3 regions of the Streptomyces sp. NPDC028308 genome follow, and region 3 is predicted to be linked to each of the others. Evidence: riboswitches for the same ligand, from Rfam matches in the RefSeq annotation. Region 3 holds a riboswitch; each other region holds the start of a gene.

Region 1 (7,447 bases), on a different contig from region 3:
CGTCCAGTTCCGTCACACCCCCAGGTCTACCACCGTCACTCCCTCCACCTCCGCCGCCCACGACGCGTCGCTCACGGCCCCGACCAGCCGGATGTGCCCCCGCTCGCACATCCGCGCCGCGAGCCGCAGCAGCTCCCCCGCCTGCCGGGCGTCCATGCAGCGGTCGAAGCCGTCGGCCAGTACGGTCAGCGTCTGGAGCGCCGCGGGGACCTCACCGGCGGGGTCCACCTCCAGCACTCCGGGCCCGGTGAGCAGTACCAGGGCCAGCGCGAGATACCTCAACTCACCGTCCCCCAGCAGCCCCACGTCCGTACGACGGCCGTCGCCCCGGTCGAGCAACCCGCGGACGGTGCCGTCACGCAGGGGTTCGGCGAGCAGGTCGGCGATGGGGCCCGCGCAGCCTGCGCGGACCGCCTGGACGAGCAGCCCGTGCCGGCGGGAGCACTCGGTCCGGGTGCGCCAGAGCACGTCGGCGAGGTTGTCGCAGCCGGGCAGCAGGCGCCCGCCGCCGACCGGCACGGGTGCGCGCATGTACGGCGGGCGCGGGTCACAGGGGAAGACGGAGCGCAGCGCGATCACCATCTGCTCGGCGGCGGCGAGCACTTGGCGCTGCCCGTCGGTCTTGCCCGCGACGCGCAGGGGCAGCAGGGCGGTGCCGAGGCGGTCGTCGGGGAGTGGGCCCCGGGTCACGGGGGACGAGCCCGCCGTGTGCCAGGCGGCCTGGACGACCGGGCGGCTGGGGTCCCGCAGCGCCGTCTCCAGCAGGACGAGTCCGCCCGCGGTCAACCGTTCGCCCACGATGCGCAGTTCGGGTTCGGCCTGTACGGCGAGGTCGAGCCGGACCGGCCCTTCGGGGCCGTCGGCCGTACAGCCGATACGGAAGCCGCGCCGACGTTGGGCGTCCGGGCGGGCCCCCTCGGGTACACAGGCGGCCGAGTCGGGGAACACCTCGCACAGCTCGGCCCCGCCACCGAGCCGCGCCAGCGCCTCGTACGCCCGTAACGCACTGGACTTGCCGCTGCCGCTGGGGCCCGCGAAGAGGGTCAGCCGTCCCAGCGTGAAGTCGGCGGCGCGGTGCCCGGCGAAGGCGGAGAGCCGCAGGTGGGTGACGCTCGGCCGTTCCGGCCGGGCCGGCTGAGGACTCGGCGCGGCGGAACCCGCCTCGGCGGCACCTGCCGGTACGGCCTGGCGCGGCTCACACTGCTCGTGGGACTCGCGCGGTTCACGCGCGTCACGCGGCTGATCCAACTGACGCAGCTCGCGCGACCGATCCGACTCACGTTCGTCGAGACCCGCGGACCCAACCCCCAGCGGCCCCGTCCGGCCGGCCACCCCGTTTCCCCGTACGGGCATCCCCGCACCCGCCGGTCGCGCCCCTGCCCCCGCCGCTCGCGGTTCGGGGACCCGCTCCTGCGCGGCCGGCTCGACCGGCACCTCCCGCCCGGTCGGCTTCGGGGCGCCGAACCGGCCCGGACGCCCCGCGGCATCCACGCGGTACCCGACGGGAGAAAGGGACTCACCGGGTCCATCGGGCTCAACGCACTGAACCGGCCGAACCGGTCGGCCAGATGAAGTGGACGGAACGGATGGAACAACCCGAAGGGACTGAACCGAACGAACGGGCTGAACAGGCTGAAGGGGAGGCAAAGGCGGCACGGTCATATCCGGACGGTAGGACTCCGCCGGGAGGCGAACCGTTCCACCCGGGCGACCTTCCTTCGTTCGAGGGATCACGCCCGTTGATCACGCGGCCCCGGCTACCGTCCGGCCGCCCCTCGGCAGGTCACCCGCGAGTGCCCGACCGCGCCGGGAACGTCCACGTCACAGCCCCGGAACCCCGACCCCCTCCATCAACCCCTGCACCTCGGTGCCCGGCGGTGTCAGCAGGAACACGTTGCGGTCGACCCGGTGCATCCCGCTCGCCAGGCCGAAGACGACGCCCGTGCTGAAGTCCAGCACCCGCTTGGCGACATCGGTCTCGGCGCCCGTCAGGTCGAGCAGGACGGGGATGCCCGCCATGAGTGTCTCTGCGACCTCGCGGGCGTCCGCGAACACATTGACCCGCAGCACGACGAAGCGCCGCCTGGTCTCGGTCGCGGCCTCGGGTATCGCCCGGTGGCCGACGGCGGAAGGCCAGGCGTCCCGGCCGCGCAACGGAACGACCTGGGCGAGCCCTTCCCACTGTTCATCGGTGACGTCGTGGCTGTTCACTGGCCATCCCCGCCCTGGCTCGCCATGGTTGTCTGCACCGGGCAATTCTTACGCATGGTCACCCGTTCGGCCGAACAGCGACACGGTACGCGACGGTTCTCCTTGCCGGAGAAGGGCTCTGAACGGCCGGGAGACAGCGGACCGGGCCGCCGAACTGCCGTAACTGCCGGTAACCACCGGGCGGTCGGACCTACGGGCGGTCGGGCTACCGAGCCGTCGAGCCGTCGGTCTCTCGGACTGTCGAGCCGTCGGGCTCGGACTGTCGGGGCTGTCGTGCCGGATTCAGGCGAGGCCCGTGCCGCAGTGTTCCAGCAGCGCGGCGGTCGGGGCGTCGACGAGCCGGTAGCGCACGACGCGGCCCTGCCTCTCGCCGACGACGACCTCCGCCGTACGCAGCAGCCGCAACGCCTGCGACACGGCCGGGTCGTTCATGCCCGTGGCGACGGCGAGGTCGGAGACGGCCAGGGGCCCGGCCCGGTGCAGCGCCAGCAGGAGAGCGAGCCGGCCGGGGTCGGCGAGCAGCGAGAAGCGGTCGGCCCACGCGCGTACCGCCGTGGGTTCGCCGATGGCGGCCACGGCGTCGCAGACCCGGTGGCCGTCGATGGTGCGCCGGCCGGCACGGTCGGCGGGGACGAGATGCATGGCGGCATTCTTCCAGGAGGCGCCGTGTGATCTTGGATACCTGCGCAACTGTGCAGGCTTGCAGCCGTTCACGGGCGGCACCTAAGGTTGGCGCGTCGTGGTGTTCGGGAAGACCGGTGACAGCCTTTCAGGGGCTCAGTCCGGAGCGGCCCTCGCCACTGTGATCGGGGAGTTCTCGTCCCGTGCCGCCCCAGGGCGGCGCCACTGGCCGGACGGCCGGGAAGGCAGGGGCGGGCGCGTCGACCCTCCACCACGCTCGGCTTCGGCTCGCGCGGGAGGTACCCGCAAGCCAGGAGACCGGCCACGGCATCTCACGAAGTGATCCACGAGGTGCTGGAGCGTGACCGCATGACCCTGCCCACCGGGCCCACGGGCCCCACCGTCTTCCAGTGGCGGCGCGAGGACACCGTCCGGACCGCCGGTCTGCTGGCGGTGATCGCCGCACTGCACGTCGTCGCGTTCGGTGTGCTGTTCCTGCTGGTCGTTCCGGCGCACTACGAGGTCGGCTCCAAGGCCTTCGGCATCGGGCTCGGCGTCACGGCGTACACCCTGGGCATGCGGCACGCCTTCGACGCCGACCACATAGCGGCCATCGACAACACCACGCGCAAGCTGATGGCGGACGGCAAGAGGCCGGTGTCCGTGGGGTTCTGGTTCGCGCTCGGTCACTCCAGCGTGGTGGTCGTCCTGGCCGCGCTGATCGCGGGCGGCACCCAGCTCGCCGGACGCATCATGAACGAGGGCTCGCGCACGCACCAGGTGCTGGGCGTCATGGGTACGACCGTCTCCGGCATGTTCCTGTACCTCATCGCGGCGCTCAACCTCGTTGCCCTGATGGGCATTCTGCGGGTCTTCCGGGCGATGCGGGAGGGGACGTACGACGAGCGGCAGCTCGAAGAGCACCTGGATTCACGGGGGTTCATGAACCGGATCCTCGGCCGTTTCACCAAGTCCATCAGCCGTCCCGGGCAGATGTTCCCGCTGGGCTTCCTGTTCGGCCTCGGCTTCGACACCGCGACCGAGGTGACGCTGATGGTGATGGCGGGCAGCGGGGCGGCGGCCGGGCTGCCCTGGTACGCGATCCTGTGCCTGCCGCTGCTGTTCGCGGCGGGCATGAGCCTCTTCGACACGCTGGACGGCACGTTCATGAACTTCGCCTACCAGTGGGCCTTCTCGAACCCCGTGCGCAAGGTGTTCTACAACCTCACCATCACGGGGCTGTCGATCGCGGTCGCGTTCCTGATCGGCACCATCGAGCTGGTCGGCGTCCTGCACGACAAGCTCGACCTGCGGGACGCGGTCACCGGCTGGATCGCGGACCTAGACCTCGACAACGTGGGCTTCATCATCGTCGGCCTCTTCGTGATCGTCTGGGCCGCCGCGCTCGCGTACTGGCGCCTTGCCAGGGTCGAGCAGCGCTGGGCGGTCCGCCCGGCCGACGGCGGCTGAGACGGGGCCGCGAGCCTCAGCGCCGGAGCGCCGGGGGGCCGGCGACAGTGGCGGGCGCCGGAGCGCAGGGGGCCGGGCGAGCGTGGCGGGCGCCGGAGCCCTATTGGCACGGGGCCGACTCCGCACCCGGAACACGCATGACACTCAGTCCCCTCCCCACCAGGCACTGAGTGTCACCTCGATACCGCCGATGCTAGTTTCGCCGCATGAGCGAGACATCCCCCGGGGGTCCGTCGGCCGGCGCGGGGGCGCCGAAGCCGCCGATGCGCGACGCCCTGGTCGCGGCCGCGTTCCGGCTGTTCCTGGAGCGGGGGTACGAGCAGACGACGGTCGACGACATCGTCGCGCTGGCCGGGGTGGGCCGACGGTCGTTCTTCCGGTACTTCCCGTCGAAGGAGGACGTGGTCTTCCCGGACCACGAACGCTGTCTCGCGGAGATGACCGAGTTCCTGGAGTCCGGCCCGCCGCAGGACGACCCCGTCGCGCGCGTCTGCGACGCGGCCCGGCTCGTCCTGCGGATGTACGCGGAGAACCCGACGTTCTCCGTGCAGCGTTACCGGCTGACCAAGCGGGTGCCCGGGCTGCGGGCGTACGAGCTCTCCGTGGTGTGGCGCTACGAGCGTGCCCTAGCCGACCACCTGCGGACCCGTCTCACCGACCGGCGTGACGGCACCCTGCACGCCGACGTGATCGCCGCCGCCGTGGTCGCGGCCCACAACAACGCCCTGCGTTCCTGGCTGCGCGCGGACGGCGAGGGGGACGCCGACGCCTTCGTGGACCGGGCCCTGGACTACGTGCGGCGGACGTTCGGCACGGAGGGCCCGGTGGCGCGTACGGAGGAGGGCGAGGACGTGGTGGTCCTGGTGGCCCGGCGCGGGGTCCCCATGTGGCGGGTCGTCAAGGAGATCGAGTCCGTCTGGACCGATTGAGGGTACGCAGTGCCTTTACGACTGGCACTGAGTGCCATACTCTGTGGCGCGTGCACGGCGATCCGAGCACATCAGATTCCGGCCGAGCGCAGGGAGATGACATCGTGTTCCACCCGGGAATCGGGATCGCGGCGGACGTGCTGGACGCCGACGTCCCTGAGAGCAACGCCACCGTCCCCGTCGAGAGCGGCGCCCCCGCCTGGGCCGGCAAGTCGAGCGAGGAACGCCTCGCCTTCCAGCGCTGTCGCTGGTGCGGGACCACCATGTTCCACCGGCTGCTGTGTCCGGTCTGCGCGTCGAGCGACCTGCGCACCGAACGCAGCCAGGGCACCGGCATCGTGCGCCGCACGACCGTGGTCCGCCGCAACACCCCGGCCGCGCGCAACGTCTCCCTGATCGAGATGGCGGAGGGTTTCACCGTCCGCGGCCGCGTGAAGGGGCCGTTCATCGCCATCCACCCGGGCGGCCGCGTCCGGCTCACCGTCGCCGAGGACCCGGTCCGCGGCGAGCCGGTCTTCGAACTCTGCGACGACCCGTACGGCCTGCGCCCCTGACGGCCCTCACCCCGGGCCGACGGGGGCCTTGTCACGCTCACCGGCGAAGACAATAGGCTCCTACGGCGTCCGTGCACCCCGCCCCCGTCACAGGAACGGGGCGGGCCCGGGACAGTACCGGGCCGGATCACTGCGTATGACGCGGCTCCACGGGATCCAGCACCGCCCGAGCAGGAAGCCCGCCGTCTTTTTCGCAGCGCAACTCCTCGGCCATGGCGAGCGAGACGGAGTGGGCCACGGTGGCGTAGGCCTCCTTCAATGCCCTGGTGTCACCTTCGGGCTCCTGCGGCATCCCCCAGCGCTGGACGCCGATGAGGACGTGACCCGACCTCGACGCGTCGGACAACCTGGGGCTCCGGCATGCGAATTGGACGTACGCCATGTCCGCCGCGGCCAGGGCGTCCTCTCCCATCTTCAGCACGGTGAACTTCGGGGCCGGCGGTTCGTCCGTCGGAGGGCCGTCGACCAGCTTCCACGTGATCCTGAGCACGAAGTCCGGCGTGCCGATGGGCAGATGGACGCGGCACACGTCTTTGGTCACGGTGGGGACCGGGAACTCCTCGACAAGGTCCGCTGCGGCCTGTGCGACGGTGTACTCCTTCGCCGACGCCTCGAACCGCGACGACCCCGTGATCACCTTCAGCGCCCGAGACGCCTCGGCGGACACAGCCTTGCCACCGCACAGCCGTGTCCCCCCAACCACCTTGTAGTCCTTCGGAGTTTTCGGAGTTCCCTCCGCATCTCCGTCCCCTCCACAACCGGAGGCGCCGAGAAGCAACGAGCCGGCCACGACCGTGACGAGGAGTCTCCCGCGTACCGACCTACGACTGATCACTGTCCGTATCCTTCCGTACTCTCGGCCGTCCACGGACTCAGCCGGTCTCCGGGTCGTTGCCCTGCTGGTTCTCCCGGTCGTTGCCGAGCCCGTAACCGATCACCGTCGACTCACGCAGATCCTGCCCGACCGTGTTTCTGGCGTCGTCCAGGCCGTGACGTCGCAGGAAGTCCTCCATCGGCGCCTCCGCCATGCTCTCCCCCGCGGAGTAGATCTTCGTCTTCTCCGCGCGGGTGAGTTCCTCCGTCTTCTCCTTGTGCTCATCGACCGAGTTGTCGGAGATGTCACCGACCATCTGCCCGATGACCTGTTCGGCAGCACCACTGGCGGTATCGGTCGCCAGCGGGATGAGCACCGCGGCCGTGCCCACGGCCGCGGTCGCGGGCAGGAAGGCGACGCCCGCCGCGATGCCCGCCGTGGCCCCGAACTCGACCCAGCCCGACCGCTTGGCGACCGCCTTCTCGTAGTCCTCGTGGGTCTTGAGGTTCGTCGCCTCCACCTGGTCGGCACGGGACTGGTCGAGCATGCCCTGCACCTCGGCGCCCACACGCACGGTCGCCCTGGCCCTGGCAGCGACCTCGTCGTCGATCTTTCCGTCCGGGCCCACTGTCCCCTCCAGCACGCTGCGGGTGTAGACCTGCTCCGCGGTCGAGACCGTCGCGTAGGCGTCCGGGTGCTGGCCGAGGGTGCTGAGGAAGCCCCGGACGACGCTCCGCCCGTTCCTGTCCACCGTGTCAGCGAAGTCGAGGTGCCCGTCCGGGTTCTTGCCCGGCGCGAACACGCTGTCCGGATCGTTCTTGGCCAACGCCCAGTTGACGTCGTCGATG
Region 2 (7,447 bases), on a different contig from region 3:
CCGGACTTGCCCTGGCCGTAGACGATGTAGCGGTCGGACTCGTCCTTGGTCTTGTCGCCGTGCATGTACTTGTCGACGACCGACTTGAACGCCTTGAGGCCCTTGACGGACTCCGGCGAGGAGAGGTTGCCCTTCCACTGGCCGCCGGACTCCTCGGCGATGGAGCCGCCGGCGTCGTAGACGAAGGACATCGCGGCGTACCAGTCACGGGTCGGCTGGTACCAGGCGCTGAACTTGTCGCCCTGCTTCTTCTGGATCTTGTCCAGGGCGGTGGTGAGTTCCTTGTACGTCTTCGGCGTGGACTTGACGCCGGAGGCGGCGGCGATGTCCTTGCGCCAGTTGCCGACGCGGCCACCGGCGTAGTACGGCACGCCGTAGGTCTTGCCGTCGTAGGTGACGGACGCCTTGAGGCCGTCCAGCCACTGGTCCGCGTTGTCGAACTTCGACGCGTCGACGGGAGCGAAGGCGCCCTTGACCATGTAGCCGAGCATCTCGGTGTTGCCCATCTCGACGACGTCGGGGGCCTTGTCGGTGGCGAGGACCGCGTCGAGCTTGGCGTTCTTGTCCGGCCAGCCGTAGTACTCGTGATTGATCTTGACGCCGGGGTGCTTCTTCTTGACCGCCGCGTCGGCGGCCTTGACCAGCTCGGGCCAGTTGTTCTGCGCGTCCACCGTCAGCCAGACGGTGAGTTCCTTGGCCTCCGCGCCGCCCTTGCCGCCCCCGGAGTCCTTGTCACTGTCCCCGCACGCCGCGATGGAAACCATCATGCCCGCGATACCGATCGCGGCTATCAGCTTGCGCTTCACGCCACCCTCCTCAGGGATGCCATAAACCCCCCTGCCCACCGCGGTGACCTGTGACGAGTACTGCCCGTGGGGCCGGGACCTGGACCAATGGTGTAGACCAGTACGGGGAGCTTGGCCTAGACCTAGAGGGGTGTCAAGGGTGAAGAAGACCCTCCAGGTGAGCGTTACGGGACCGACATATGCAGGGACCTTTCATTGCTCAACCGACAGAAGGGACAGGGGTGTTCCGGTGGCACGAACAGGGCACCCCGGACCTCGGCGGCGACCCTCCGACGGACGCGATGGACTAGACCAACGGGGACCCCGACGGTATATAGAGGGGATCACGGAGCGTGCGGGGGACACTCGCGCGCGAAGCCGTGCCACGATGTGAGCCGTGGCCGATCGGGTATGTCGGTCGCTTCGGCATCCGGAGCCGGGAAGGCAGAGCATGAGCACCGACGTCAGCAGTGCGGAGAACGAGGGTGGGGCACCCATCCGTACCGCGCGCGTGCCCAAGTACTACCGCCTGAAGAAGCACCTGCTCGACATGACGGAGACGCAGTCGCCCGGCACCCCGGTGCCGCCCGAGCGCACCCTCGCCGCCGAGTTCGACACCTCCCGCACGACCGTGCGCCAGGCACTCCAGGAGCTGGTCGTCGAGGGCCGCCTCGAACGCATCCAGGGCAAGGGCACCTTCGTCGCCAAGCCGAAGGTCTCCCAGGCGCTCCAACTCACCTCGTACACCGAGGACATGCGCGCCCAGGGTCTCGAACCCACCTCGCAGCTGCTGGACATCGGCTACATCACCGCGGACGAGACGCTCGCGGACCTGCTCGACATCACCGCCGGCGGACGCGTGCTGCGCATCGAGCGGCTGCGGCTGGCGAGCGGCGAGCCGATGGCCATCGAGACGACCCACCTCTCCGCCAAGCGCTTCCCCGCCCTGCGCAGGTCGCTCGTCAAGTACACCTCTCTCTACACCGCGCTCGCCGAGGTCTACGACGTCCACCTCGCCGAGGCCGAGGAGACCATCGAGACCTCGCTGGCCACCCCGCGCGAGGCCGGCCTGCTCGGCACCGACGTCGGGCTGCCCATGCTGATGCTCTCCCGGCACTCGCTCGACAGGACCGGTCAGCCGGTGGAGTGGGTGCGCTCGGTGTACCGGGGCGACCGGTACAAGTTCGTGGCCCGCCTCAAGCGGCCGATGGACTAGATCGCCCGGGTCCCCGCATGAAGCGAGCCCTCATGAGTGCGGAAAACGCCGTCGTGGGGCATTCGCCGCCGCGGAGAATCCCCAGGTCGGGACCGATATGCGGACGGGGGGTTCCGTCTGCGTGACACCGTCGCCTACATTGCCTGCGCATTACACAGGTGATCAGCGAGGGGACGGAGCCGCGGAATGTCAGATGTGCCCGAAGTCAAGCCACCGGTGGTGACACCGGTCCGCGTGGTCATTGCCGTCTGCCTCGTCGCGCCGTTCGTGGCGATGCTGTGGGTCGGCTCCTACGCGAAGACCGACCCGACGTTCATCGGAATCCCGTTCTTCTACTGGTACCAGATGCTGTGGGTGCTCATCTCCACGCTGCTCACCATGACCGCGTACCAGCTCTGGCAGCGTGACCAGCGCGCCCGCGCGACGAAGGACGGGGGTGCGTCGAAGTGAACGACGGCGTGAACGGAGTCGCCCTCGGCGTCTTCATCTTCTTCTTCCTGGCCGTCACGGTCATGGGCTTCCTGGCCGCGCGCTGGCGCAAGGCCGAGAACGAGCACAGCCTCGACGAATGGGGCCTGGGCGGACGGTCGTTCGGCACCTGGGTCACCTGGTTCCTGCTCGGCGGCGACCTCTACACGGCGTACACGTTCGTCGCCGTCCCCGCGGCGATCTACGCGGCGGGCGCGGCGGGCTTCTTCGCGGTGCCGTACACCATCCTCGTCTACCCGCTGATCTTCACCTTCCTGCCGCGGCTGTGGTCGGTCTCGCACAAGCACGGCTATGTGACGACCTCCGACTTCGTGCGCGGGCGCTTCGGCTCCAAGGGGCTGTCGCTCGCGGTCGCCGTCACCGGCATCCTCGCCACGATGCCGTACATCGCCCTGCAACTGGTCGGCATCCAGGCGGTGCTGGACGTGATGGGCGTCGGCGGCGGCGAGAACACCAACTGGTTCGTGAAGGACCTGCCGCTGCTCATCGCGTTCGGCGTGCTGGCCGCGTACACCTACTCCTCGGGGCTGCGGGCGCCCGCCCTGATCGCGTTCGTGAAGGACACCCTGATCTACATCGTGATCGCGGTGGCCATCATCTACATCCCGATCAAGCTGGGCGGGTTCGACGAGATCTTCAAGGCGGCGGGCGAGAAGTACACGGCCGCCGGTGCGGGCGGGGTCGTGCCCGCCGAGGCCGGACAGTGGACCTACGCCACGCTCGCGCTCGGCTCGGCGCTCGCCCTGTTCATGTACCCGCACTCGATCACGGCGACGCTGTCCAGCCGCAGCCGTGACGTGATCCGGCGCAACACCACCATCCTGCCGCTGTACTCCCTCATGCTGGGCCTGCTCGCCCTGCTCGGGTTCATGGCGATCGCGGCCGGGGTGAAGGTGCAGAACGGGCAGCTGGCGATCCCGCAGCTGTTCGAGAACATGTTCCCGGACTGGTTCGCGGGCGTGGCCTTCGCGGCCATCGGCATCGGCGCGCTGGTGCCGGCGGCGATCATGTCGATCGCGGCGGCGAACCTCTTCACCCGCAACATCTACAAGGACTTCATCAAGCCGGACGCGACGCCGCAGCAGGAGACCAAGGTCTCCAAGCTGGTCTCGCTGCTGGTGAAGGTGGGCGCGCTGGCCTTCGTCCTCACCATGGACAAGACGGTCGCGATCAACTTCCAGCTGCTGGGCGGCATCTGGATCCTCCAGACCTTCCCGGCGCTGGTCGGCGGCCTGTTCACCCGCTGGTTCCACCGCTGGGCGCTGCTCGCCGGCTGGGCCGTCGGCATGGTCTACGGCACCTTCGCCGCGTACGGGGTCGCCTCCCCGACGCAGCGGCACTTCGGCGGTAGTTCGAAGGAGATTCCCGGCATCGGGGAGATCGGCTACATCGGGCTGACGGCCTTCGTGCTGAACCTGGCGGTCACGGTCGTGCTCACCTTCGTCCTGCGTGCCGTGAAGGCTCCCGACGGCCTGGACGAGACGTCGCCGGAGGACTACACGGCGGACGCCGGGGACCCGGGCGTCCAGGTGGAGCTGCCGCCGGCCACGGCGGGCACCTCGCATTGAAGTCCCTCTCGTACACACCATGTCGGGCCGCCGGAGGAAAACCGGCGGCCCGACGTCGTTCCCGTCCGGCAGACTCACCCGCATGGACATCATCGTCAGGCGGGCGCTGCCCGGGGAGTACGGGACGCTCGGGGAGATCACCGCACAGGCGTATCTCGGTGACGGTCTGCTCGACTTCGGGGAGGGCGACGGCTACCTGGTGCACCTGCGGGACGTCGCGCGGCGCGCCGCCGCGGCCGAGGTCCTGGTCGCCGTGGACCGGGACGCCACCGTGCTCGGCGGGGTGACGTACGTGCCGTCGGCCGGCAACGCCATGGCCGAGCTGGCCCGTCCCGGCGAGGCCGAGATCCGCATGCTGGCGGTCGCCCCGCAGGCGCGCGGAAGAGGAGCGGGCGAGGCCCTGGTGCGCGCCTGCGTCGACCGCGCGCGGGCCACGGAGGGCTGCGTCCGCGTCGTGCTGTCGACCCAGCGGACCATGCGCGCCGCGCACCGGATCTACGAGCGGCTCGGCTTCGTCCGGACCCCCGAGCGCGACTGGAATCCCGTCCCGGAGCTCGACGACATCCTGCTGCTGACCTACGAACTGACGCTCTGACAGCTGCGTCCACCGCGGCCGACTGACACCCTCCGGAGCCGACACGACACAACATGTGGGGGTGCGTCGACGGCCCGGCACAAGATGTATGCTCATGCTCGCTGTCGCCGCAGGGGAATCCGGTGCGAATCCGGAACTGTCCCGCAACGGTGTACTTGTGCGTGTTCGCGCACACGGTCAGTCCGAGGACCTGCCGACAGTGCGCCCGGCCCGTCCGGTCCGGGTGCCCAGACGTCCGGGCCTCGTGGAGTGGGCCGGTGGACGCACGCGTACCCGTGCCGGGGTGACGTGTGCCCCGCTGCCCTCCCTCCAGGCCCCGTGCCGAGCGAGGGAGAGCCCCACGTGACCATCGCGCCAGCCGATCCGGCCGCAGCGACACCGTCCGCGACAGCGGCGGAGACGGACGGTCCCGGTGCCGCGTTGCTGCGGACCCTGACCGACCTCACCGCAGACCTCCCCGGCGCCGACCCCGGCCGGGTCGCCGCCGCCGCCCTGCGCGGCCGGTCCGCGCGGGCGGACGGGGCGGAGCTGCGCGAGCTGGCCACCGAGGCCGCGGCGGGACTCATCTCCGAGGACCCCGTCTACTCGCGCCTCGCCGCCCGGCTGCTGACGATCGGCATCGCCGCCGAGGCCGCCTCCCAGGGAGTCACCTCCTTCTCCGCCTCGGTCGCCGTCGGCCACCGGGAGGGGCTGATCGCGGACCGCACCGCCGAGTTCGTCCGCCTGCACGCGGAGCGCCTGGACGCGCTCGTGGACACCGCCGGGGACGACCGCTTCGGCTACTTCGGCCTGCGCACGCTGCACAGCCGCTACCTCCTGCGGCACCCGATCACCCGGCAGGTGATCGAGACCCCGCAGCACTTCATGCTGCGCGTCGCCGCCGGCCTCGCCGAGGACGACACCCCGCGCGCCGTCGACGAAGTGGCCGCGCTCTACGGCCTGATGAGCCGGCTCGAGTACCTGCCGTCCTCCCCCACGCTCTTCAACTCCGGTACGCGGCACCCCCAGATGTCGTCCTGCTACCTCCTCGACTCGCCCCTGGACGAGCTGGACTCCCTCTACGACCGCTACCACCAGGTGGCCCGCCTCTCCAAGCACGCCGGCGGCATCGGCCTGTCCTACTCCCGCATCCGCTCCCGGGGTTCGCTGATCCGCGGCACGAACGGGCACTCCAACGGCATCGTCCCGTTCCTGAAGACCCTGGACGCCTCGGTCGCCGCCGTGAACCAGGGCGGCCGGCGCAAGGGCGCGGCGGCGGTGTACCTGGAGACCTGGCACTCCGACATCGAGGAGTTCCTGGAGCTGCGCGACAACACCGGCGAGGACGCCCGCCGTACGCACAACCTGAACCTCGCCCACTGGATCCCGGACGAGTTCATGCGCCGGGTCGACGCGAACGGCGTCTGGTCGCTGTTCTCACCGTCCGACGTGCCCGAGCTGGTCGACCTGTGGGGCGAGGAGTTCGACGCCGCGTACCGCGCGGCCGAGGAGGCCGGGCTCGCGCGGAAGACGATCCCGGCCCGGGACCTGTACGGCCGGATGATGCGCACGCTGGCGCAGACCGGCAACGGCTGGATGACCTTCAAGGACGCCGCCAACCGCACCGCCAACCAGACGGCGGAGCCCGGGCACACCGTGCACTCCTCGAACCTGTGCACCGAGATCCTGGAGGTCACGGACGACGGGGAGACCGCGGTCTGCAACCTGGGCTCGGTCAACCTCGGGGCGTTCGTGGTGGACGGGGACATCGACTGGGAGCGGCTGGACGAGACCGTCCGCACCGCGGTGACGTTCCTCGACCGGGTCGTGGACATCAACTTCTACCCGACCGAGCAGGCGGGCCGCTCCAACGCCCGCTGGCGCCCGGTGGGCCTCGGCGCGATGGGCCTCCAGGACGTCTTCTTCAAGCTGCGGCTGCCCTTCGACTCCCCGGAGGCGAAGCGGCTCTCCACCCGGATCGCCGAGCGCGTCATGCTGGCCGCCTACGAGGCGTCCGCGGACCTCGCCGAGCGCAACGGCCCGCTGCCCGCCTGGGAGAAGACCCGCACCGCCCGCGGTGTGCTGCACCCCGACCACTACGCGACCGAGCCGGCCTGGCCGGAGCGGTGGGCGGCCCTGCGCGAGCGGATCGCGGCCGTCGGCATGCGCAACTCGCTGCTGCTCGCCATCGCGCCGACCGCGACGATCGCCTCCATCGCCGGCGTGTACGAGTGCATCGAGCCGCAGGTGTCCAACCTGTTCAAGCGCGAGACGCTGTCCGGCGAGTTCCTCCAGGTCAACTCCTACCTGGTGGACGAGCTCAAGCGGCTCGGCGTGTGGGACGCGCAGACCCGGGAGGCGCTGCGCGAGTCGAACGGCTCGGTGCAGGGCTTCACCTGGGTGCCGCAGGAGGTGCGGGACCTGTACCGCACGGCCTGGGAGATCCCGCAGCGCGCGCTGATCGACATGGCCGCCGCCCGGACCCCGTACCTGGACCAGGCGCAGTCGCTGAACCTGTTCCTGGAGACGCCGACCATCGGCAAGCTCTCCTCGATGTACGCGTACGCCTGGAAGTCGGGCCTGAAGACGACGTACTACCTGCGCTCGCGTCCCGCGACCCGCATCGCCCGCGCCGCCCGGGCGCAGACCCCCGTCCCCGTGCAGGCGGCCCCGAACGCCGACGCCGACGCCGTCGCCTGCTCCCTTGAGAACCCCGAGTCCTGCGAGGCCTGCCAGTGATGTCCAGCGAGACCAAGAACCTGCTCGACCCGGGCTTCGAGCTGACGCTCCGCCCGATGCGCTACCCGGACTTCTA
Region 3 (7,447 bases):
GGCACGTCCACGTCGGCGTGCTCCAGGCCGAGGGCGCCGGCCGGGTCGCCCACGTACACGTTCGGGGTCAGCCAGACCTTGTCGCCGGGTTCCAGGGTGCCGTGCGTGACGCGTTCCAGGCGGCGTACGACCGTGTCCGCGGGGTGCGGGGCACCGTCCAGGACCGGGCCGACGACCGCGTGGGAGCCGTCGCCGCCGAGTCCGTACGTACCGGGGCGCAGTGAGGCCAGGGCGCGGGTGAGGGCGATCTGGCCCGCGGCCGTGGAGTGCACGGTGAGGCGGGGTTCGGTGGGCAGGGGGCGGCCCGGTGGCGCCTTCAGCGCGGCATCGCTGGCGTACCGGCCGGCGGCTACGGAGGCCGCGCCTGCGGCGAGGGCAACGGTGACGGCGGCGGCCGTCGCTTTGACAGTGCGCACCGCTCCAGTCTCCCGGGGGAGCCCGCTGTCGGCCAGCGGGCGGGTCCTCGGCGTTTTCGTCGGCCGGGGCCGCCGGCCGGATCTCGCGGGTGATCGCCCCGGGGTGCGGGCGCCCGCTCCGGGACCCCCCGTGAGGCCGCGGTGAGGTGGCCTCGGGGGAACTCTCGGTGCCGTCGGGAGGGACGTCAGCCCTGCCGCGGGTCCCGGTCCTCCTCGCGCGGCCGGCCGTAGTCGGCCAGCCGCCGGGTCGCCTCGGCCAGCTGGGCGGGGGCCAGGAGGGACGGGGTGAGGCCGGGGACGGAGGACGCGGTGAGCCAGACGCGGCACATCCACTCCAGCTGGGCCGTGCGGTCGTAGGCCTGGTCGAGGGTGGCGCCGTGGGCGACGGTGCCGTGGTTGCGCAGGAGGCAGGCCGAGCGGCCGGCGAGGGCCCGGAGCATGTTCTCGGCCAGTTCCTCGGTGCCGTACGTCGCGTACGGGGCGACGCGGACCGGGCCGCCGAGGGCGCCGGACATGTAGTGGATCAGCGGTAGCTCGTGCACGAGCGTCGAGACGGCCGTGGCGTGGACGGCGTGGGTGTGCACGACGGCGCGCGCGTCGGTGGTGCGGTAGACGGCGAGATGCATCGGCAGTTCGCTCGTCGGCGGGAGCGCGCCGCGCACCCGGCGGCCGTCGAGGGCGACGGCGACGAGGTCCGCGGGTGTCAGCCGGTCGTACGGCACGCCCGAGGGGGTGACCAGGACGGTGTCCCCCACGCGCACCGAGACGTTGCCCGACGTGCCGACGACCAGCCCGTCGGCCACGGTGCGGCGGGCCGTCGCCACGAGCTCGTCCCAGGCCGCCGCGAGCCGCTCCCCCGCGTCCTCGGCGTGCCGCACCCCAAGGTCCCCCGCGACCGGGTCCGTCGCGTGCACCCCGGTGGGGCCTCCCGGGGTCGGCGCCGTCCGGTCTCCCCCGTCGCCCCGGGTCCCGTCCCGCCCCGACCGGTCGTCCCGTGGGTCCCGCCGCTGTTCAGCCATGCCGCGATCCTGCCAGGACGGGCGCCCACCCGCGGCTGCCGACGGCACGGGTGTCCGCGCCGAACCCGCGCGGCCCGACGAGCAGTTGACCAACCACATCACCCACTGTCACCCCACGGACACGGATGGTCAAAGTGCCGCCGGTTTTCCAGTAGCCTCTGGGGGATTTGTCGTGGCGTGTCGTCATTCCGTCGCCATTTCCATGGGGGAGAGCATGGCCCGTGAGCACCACCCGTCCCGCCGCCGGGTCCGCGCGATCGCGGTCGCCGTGGCGGCGCTCGTGGCAGGCGGGGCCGCACTGGCCGGGGCGCCGGTGTCGGCGGCGGGCAAGCCGCGGGGACACGACGTCTCCTCGCACCAGAAGAACGTCGACTGGCCGGCCGCGAAGGCCGAGGGGGCCCGGTTCGTCTACGTGAAGGCGACCGAGTCGACCGGCTACCGGAACCCGTATTTCGGCCGCCAGTACGACGGCTCGCGCGCCGCGGGCCTCCTGCGCGGCGCGTACCACTTCGCCCTGCCGGACCGGTCGTCGGGTGGCGCGCAGGCGGCGTTCTTCGTACGCAACGGAGGCGCCTGGCGTCCGGACGGCTGGACGCTGCCGCCCGCGCTCGACATCGAGTACAACCCGTACGGGAGGAAGTGCTACGGCCTGGGCAGGGCCGCGATGGTGAGGTGGATCCGGGCGTTCAGCGACGGCGTCGAGCGGGCTACGGGCCGCCGGCCGGTGATCTACACGACGACGCACTGGTGGAACGACTGCACCGGCGCCAGCTCCGCCTTCGCCGCGGACCACGCGCTGTGGATCGCGCGTTACGACTCGGCGGACGCGGGGCCGCTGCCCGCGGGGTGGACGTACTGGACGTTCTGGCAGTACGACAACGGCGGCCGGCTGCCGGGTGACCAGAATCTCTTCAACGGGTCCCTGCGCGGACTGCGGACCTTCGCGAGGGGCTAGCGGAGCCCCATATTCCGCCTCTCTGCGGCCCTCGCACGCGCCAGTCGCACACAAGCGGAAGGGCGGCACGCCGATCGGGTCACCGCTCCGCCCGCCCCAGTTCATCTTCCGTTCACCCAGGTTGCCTACGTTCCACTTGCCACTGACGTCCAACAGAAGCCTGGGTAAATGGAACACATCACGCTTCTCCTCGGGATCGTGATCGTTACCGCTCTCGTGTTCGATTTCACGAACGGTTTCCACGACACTGCCAACGCGATGGCGACGACCATCTCGACCGGCGCTCTGAAGCCCAAGACGGCGGTGGCGATGTCCGCCGCGCTGAATCTCGTCGGCGCCTTCCTCTCCGTGGAGGTCGCCAAGACGATCTCCGGCGGCATCATCAACGAAGAGGGCATCCGCACCGAGGTCATATTCGCGGCGCTCGTCGGCGCCATCCTGTGGAATCTGCTGACCTGGCTCCTGGGTCTGCCCTCCAGCTCCTCCCACGCACTCTTCGGCGGCCTCATCGGCGCCGCGGTCATGTCGGCCGGCTGGTCGTCGGTGAACGGCTCGACCGTCGTCACCAAGGTGCTCATCCCCGCGGTCGCCGCGCCCGTCGTGGCCGGACTCGCCGCGATGCTCGCCACGCGACTGACGTACAAGATCGGCAGCCGCGCCGACGAGAAGGCGACCGCCAAGGGCTACCGCGCCGGCCAGATCGCCTCCGCGGGCCTGGTCTCGCTGGCCCACGGCACGAACGACGCGCAGAAGACGATGGGCATCATCACCCTCGCCCTGGTCACCGGCGGCGTGCTCGCGCCGGGCTCCAACCCTCCCACCTGGGTCATCGTCTCGGCCGGTATGGCCATCGCGCTCGGCACCTACCTCGGCGGCTGGCGCATCATCCGCACCATGGGCAAGGGCCTCACCGACCTCGCGCCGCCGCAGGGCTTCGCCGCCCAGACCAGCGCCGCCACGGTCATCCTGGCCTCCTCGCACCTGGGCTTCTCGCTCTCCACCACCCAGTCCTGCTCCGGCGCGGTCATGGGCTCCGGCCTCGGCCGCAAGGGCGGCGTCGTCCGCTGGTCGACCGCGACCCGCATGTTCATCGCCTGGGGCCTGACCCTGCCCGCCGCGGGGCTCGTCGGCGCCGGCGCCGAGTTCCTCACCCAGCAGGGCACCTGGGGCATCATCGCCACGGGCACGCTGCTCGTGGCCGGTGCCGGGGTCATCTGGACGCTCTCGCGCCGCCAGCCCGTCACCATGGACAACGTCAACGAGACCGACGCCGAGCCCGCGGGTGTCGTCACCACCGCGATCGCCGCGGTCACCCCGCCGCCGGCCGGCCCGGTCAGCCTGACGGCCACCATCCCGGCCCCGGACTCCGGTCCCTCCACCGAGCCCACCCGCCCGGCCACGGTCTAAGGAACGAACAGCATGCACATCGACTGGGCAGCCCTCGGCTCCGTGTTCGGAGTCAGCCTCGTGGTCACCGTGGCCCTCGTCGGCCTCTTCACCCTCGGCATCGTCGGCCTCACCAAGCGGGAGTCCGCCGGCGCGCAGGGCGGATCCGCCGCCCTCGCGGTCACCACCGCGTACGCCTGCTTCGCCGCCTGCGCGGCGGCGGTGGGGTACGGGATCTATCTGATCGTCGCCTGACGACCGGACAGAACCGGCGAAAGCCGAACAACGCGGCATCACTTCACGTGGGGTGCGGGACGGATCACCGTCCCGCACCCCACGTGCGTGTGGGCCTTCGCACACTCTCCCTCCGCAGGTCAACAGCAAGTTGACGGCTGTTCTGAGCCCGTGGTGGACTGCCGGAGCCAAGTACGGCGACTGGAGAGGAAGCCGGTGTGAATCCGGCGCGGTCCCGCCACTGTCACCGGGGAAGGAAGTCCCCCGGGAGCCAGGAACTCTCCCCGCCGGTCTCTTCGAACCAGGGCGCGGACACCCTGAGTGAGGACATATCGCCATGCGCGGCTGCCCGTTGCGGGTCTTGTTGAGTACGAGGGTTCTACTTCACCCCACGGCGGGCTGACGCCGTGCGTGCCGATCGCGTCTTCGCGTACGGCGCCACCGCCGGCCTCCTCGGCGACCTGCTCCTCGGCGATCCCCGCCGCGGGCACCCGGTCGCCGCTTTCGGACGGGCCGCGGGCGCCGTGGAACGGGTGCTGTGGCGGGACCACCGCGGGTGGGGCGCGCTGCACACCGCCGTCTGCGTGGGCGGCGCCGCCGGGCTCGCCGCGCTGGCGAGCCGTTCCGTACGCCCCTCCCCCGCCGCCGCCGTCGCGCTGACCGCCGCCGCCACCTGGGCCGTCGTAGGCGGCACCTCCCTCGGCCGTGAGGCCCGCGCCGTGGGCCGCGCGCTGGAAGCCGGGGACGTCGACGCCGCCCGTGAGCGGCTGCCACACCTGTGCGGGCGGGACCCGCAGGCGCTGGACGCCGACGGGATCGCCCGGGCCGTGGTCGAGTCCGTCGCCGAGAACACCTCCGACGCCGTGGTGGGAGCCCTCGTCTGGGGCGCCGTCGCCGGGGTGCCCGGACTGGTCGCCTTCCGGGCCGTGAACACCCTGGACGCCATGGTCGGCCACAAGTCGGCCCGCCACCGCCGCTACGGCTGGGCCTCCGCGCGGCTCGACGACGTCGCCGGCTGGCCGGGTGCCCGGCTCACCGCCGTCCTCGCGGCCGTCGCGGGCGACGACCCGCGCGGCGCGGTCCGCGCCTGGCGCGCCGACGCCGGCCGCCACCCGAGCCCCAACGCCGGTCCCGTGGAGGCCTCGTTCGCGGGGGCGCTGGGCGTGCGGCTCGGCGGGACCCTCTCCTACGGCGGCAGGGTCGAGCACCGGCCCGTGCTGAACGGGAGCGGCCGAGCCGTCGGGGTGCACGACATCGAACGGGCCGTACGCCTGTCGCGCCGGGTGAGCCGGCTCGCGCTGGGCGTCTGCGTCGCGGGACGACTGCTGTCGAAGGGAGCGAGGCCGTGAGCGGCGGGCTGCTGGTCGCCGGAACCACCTCCGACGCGGGCAAGAGCGTCGTGACCGCCGGGATCTGCCGGTGGCTGGTGCGGCAGGGCGTGAAGGTGGCGCCCTTCAAGGCGCAGAACATGTCCCTCAACTCCTTCGTCACGCGCGAGGGTGCGGAGATCGGGCGGGCGCAGGCCATGCAGGCGCAGGCCGCCCGCGTCGAGCCGACCGCGCTGATGAACCCCGTGCTGCTCAAGCCGGGCAGCGACCGCAGCAGCCAGGTCGTGCTGATGGGGAAGCCGGTCGGCGAGATGAGCGCGCGCGGCTACCACGGGGGCCGCCAGGAGGCGCTGCTCGGGACCGTGCTGGAGTGCCTGGCCGAGTTGCGGGGCACGTATGACGCGGTGATCTGTGAGGGGGCCGGCAGTCCTGCCGAGATCAATCTGCGGCGCACCGACATCGTGAACATGGGCATCGCCCGCAACGCGCGCCTGCCCGTCCTGGTGGTCGGGGACATCGACCGGGGCGGCGTCTTCGCGTCCTTCTTCGGCACGGTCGCGCTGCTCAGCCGCGAGGACCAGGAGCTCGTCGCCGGGTTCCTGGTCAACAAGTTCCGCGGGGACGTCTCGCTGCTGGAGCCGGGCCTGGAGATGCTGCACGGGCTCACCGGCCGGCCCTCGTACGGCGTCCTGCCGTTCCGGCACGGCCTCGGCATCGACGAGGAGGACGGACTTCGGGTGTCCCTGCGCGGGAGCGTCCGGGAGTCCGTCGTGGCGCCGCCGGTCGGCGAGGACGTGCTGCGGGTCGCCGTCTGCGCGGTGCCGCTGATGTCCAACTTCACGGACGTCGACGCCCTCGCCGCCGAACCGGGCGTCGTCGTGCGGTTCGTGGACCGGGCGGAGGAACTGGCCGACGCGGACCTGGTCGTCGTACCGGGCACCCGTGGCACGGTGAACGCCCTGCGGTGGCTGCGGGAGCGCGGCCTCGCGGACGCGATCGCGCGCAGGGCCGCCGAGGGGCGGCCCGTCCTCGGGATCTGCGGCGGCTTCCAGGCCCTGGGCGAGCACATCGAGGACGACGTCGAGTCGCGGGCGGGCCACGTCGAGGGGCTCGGACTGCTGCCCGTGCGGGTGCGGTTCGCGCGGGAGAAGACGCTCACGCGGCCCGTCGGCGAGGCGCTCGGCGAGCACGTCGAGGGCTACGAGATCCACCACGGGGTCGCCGAGGTCACCGGCGGCGAACCCTTCCTGGACGGCTGCCGGGTCGGCGCCGTCTGGGGCACGCACTGGCACGGCTCGCTGGAGTCGGACGGGTTCCGGCGGGCGTTCCTGCGGGAGGTGGCGGCCGCCGCGGGCCGCCGGTTCGTGCCGGCCGCCGGCACGTCGTTCGCCACCCTGCGCGAGGAGCAGCTGGACCTGCTCGGCGATCTGATCGAGGAACACGCGGACACGGACGCGCTGTGGCGGCTCATCGAGTCGGGCGCTCCGACAGGACTGCCTTTCATCCCACCGGGAGCACCCGCATGAGCACAGTGTTGTTGTTGTCGACCGCCGACACGGATCTGCTGGCGGCCCGGGCCTCCGGCGCCGCGTACCGGATCGGCAACCCGAACCGGGTAGACGTCGCCGAGGAGCTGCCCGCGCTGGTGACGGGCGCGGACGTCGCCGTCGTACGGCTGCTGGGCGGCAAGCGGGCCTGGGAGGACGGGCTGGCCGCGCTGCGGGCGTCCGGGATCCCGACCGTACTGCTCGGCGGGGAGTCCGTACCGGACGCCGAGCTGATGGCGGAGTCGTCCGTGCCGGCCGGTGTCGTCGCGGAGGCGCTGCGCTACCTCGTCGAGGGCGGCCCGGAGAACCTGACCGAACTGGCGCGCTTCCTCTCGGACACCGTGCTGCTCACGGGTGAGGGCTTCGAGGAGCCGAGGAAGACGGCCGAGTTCGGGGTGCACGGCGAGCGGGACCTGGCCGAGGGCCGCCCGACCGTCGGCGTGCTCTTCTACCGGGCCCACGAACTGTCCGGCAACACCGCCTTCGTCGACACGCTGTGCGACGCGATCGAGGCGCGCGGCGCCAACGCCCTCCCGGTGTTCTGCGGTTCGCTGCGCGGTGC

What was found. A riboswitch is a leader RNA that binds a small molecule or an ion and turns the genes downstream of it on or off. The one in region 3 is predicted to bind cobalamin.
Region 1: another riboswitch for cobalamin. It lies ahead of nicT (Nickel transporter NicT); the one in region 3 lies ahead of ACZ4VA_RS17105 (cobalamin biosynthesis protein).
Region 2: another riboswitch for cobalamin. It lies ahead of ACZ4VA_RS29230 (ribonucleoside-diphosphate reductase subunit alpha); the one in region 3 lies ahead of ACZ4VA_RS17105 (cobalamin biosynthesis protein).

The regions. Positions count from the first base shown of each region.
Region 1 is NZ_JBVHTO010000003.1:211,066-218,512, reverse strand. Features, by position in the region: gene ACZ4VA_RS08620 (nucleotide pyrophosphohydrolase) at 1-16, opposite strand, end outside; gene ACZ4VA_RS08615 (AAA family ATPase) at 13-1,248, opposite strand; gene ACZ4VA_RS08610 (cell division protein SepF) at 1,822-2,211, opposite strand; gene ACZ4VA_RS08605 (ArsR/SmtB family transcription factor) at 2,494-2,853, opposite strand; cobalamin riboswitch at 2,935-3,173, shown strand; gene nicT (Nickel transporter NicT) at 3,202-4,302, shown strand; gene ACZ4VA_RS08595 (TetR family transcriptional regulator) at 4,566-5,231, shown strand; gene ACZ4VA_RS08590 (Zn-ribbon domain-containing OB-fold protein) at 5,336-5,785, shown strand; gene ACZ4VA_RS08585 (hypothetical protein) at 5,913-6,452, opposite strand; gene ACZ4VA_RS08580 (hypothetical protein) at 6,658-7,447, opposite strand, start outside.
Region 2 is NZ_JBVHTO010000013.1:77,295-84,741, forward strand. Features, by position in the region: gene ACZ4VA_RS29205 (extracellular solute-binding protein) at 1-806, opposite strand, end outside; gene ACZ4VA_RS29210 (GntR family transcriptional regulator) at 1,237-2,001, shown strand; gene ACZ4VA_RS29215 (DUF3311 domain-containing protein) at 2,188-2,451, shown strand; gene mctP (monocarboxylate uptake permease MctP) at 2,448-4,058, shown strand; gene ACZ4VA_RS29225 (GNAT family N-acetyltransferase) at 4,141-4,653, shown strand; cobalamin riboswitch at 4,707-4,865, shown strand; gene ACZ4VA_RS29230 (ribonucleoside-diphosphate reductase subunit alpha) at 4,996-7,371, shown strand; gene ACZ4VA_RS29235 (ribonucleotide-diphosphate reductase subunit beta) at 7,371-7,447, shown strand, end outside.
Region 3 is NZ_JBVHTO010000007.1:65,532-72,978, forward strand. Features, by position in the region: gene ACZ4VA_RS17080 (alpha/beta hydrolase family protein) at 1-416, opposite strand, end outside; gene ACZ4VA_RS17085 (class II aldolase/adducin family protein) at 602-1,435, opposite strand; gene ACZ4VA_RS17090 (lysozyme) at 1,650-2,390, shown strand; gene ACZ4VA_RS17095 (inorganic phosphate transporter) at 2,559-3,797, shown strand; gene ACZ4VA_RS17100 (hypothetical protein) at 3,810-4,031, shown strand; cobalamin riboswitch at 4,169-4,311, shown strand; gene ACZ4VA_RS17105 (cobalamin biosynthesis protein) at 4,418-5,359, shown strand; gene ACZ4VA_RS17110 (cobyric acid synthase) at 5,356-6,864, shown strand; gene cobN (cobaltochelatase subunit CobN) at 6,861-7,447, shown strand, end outside.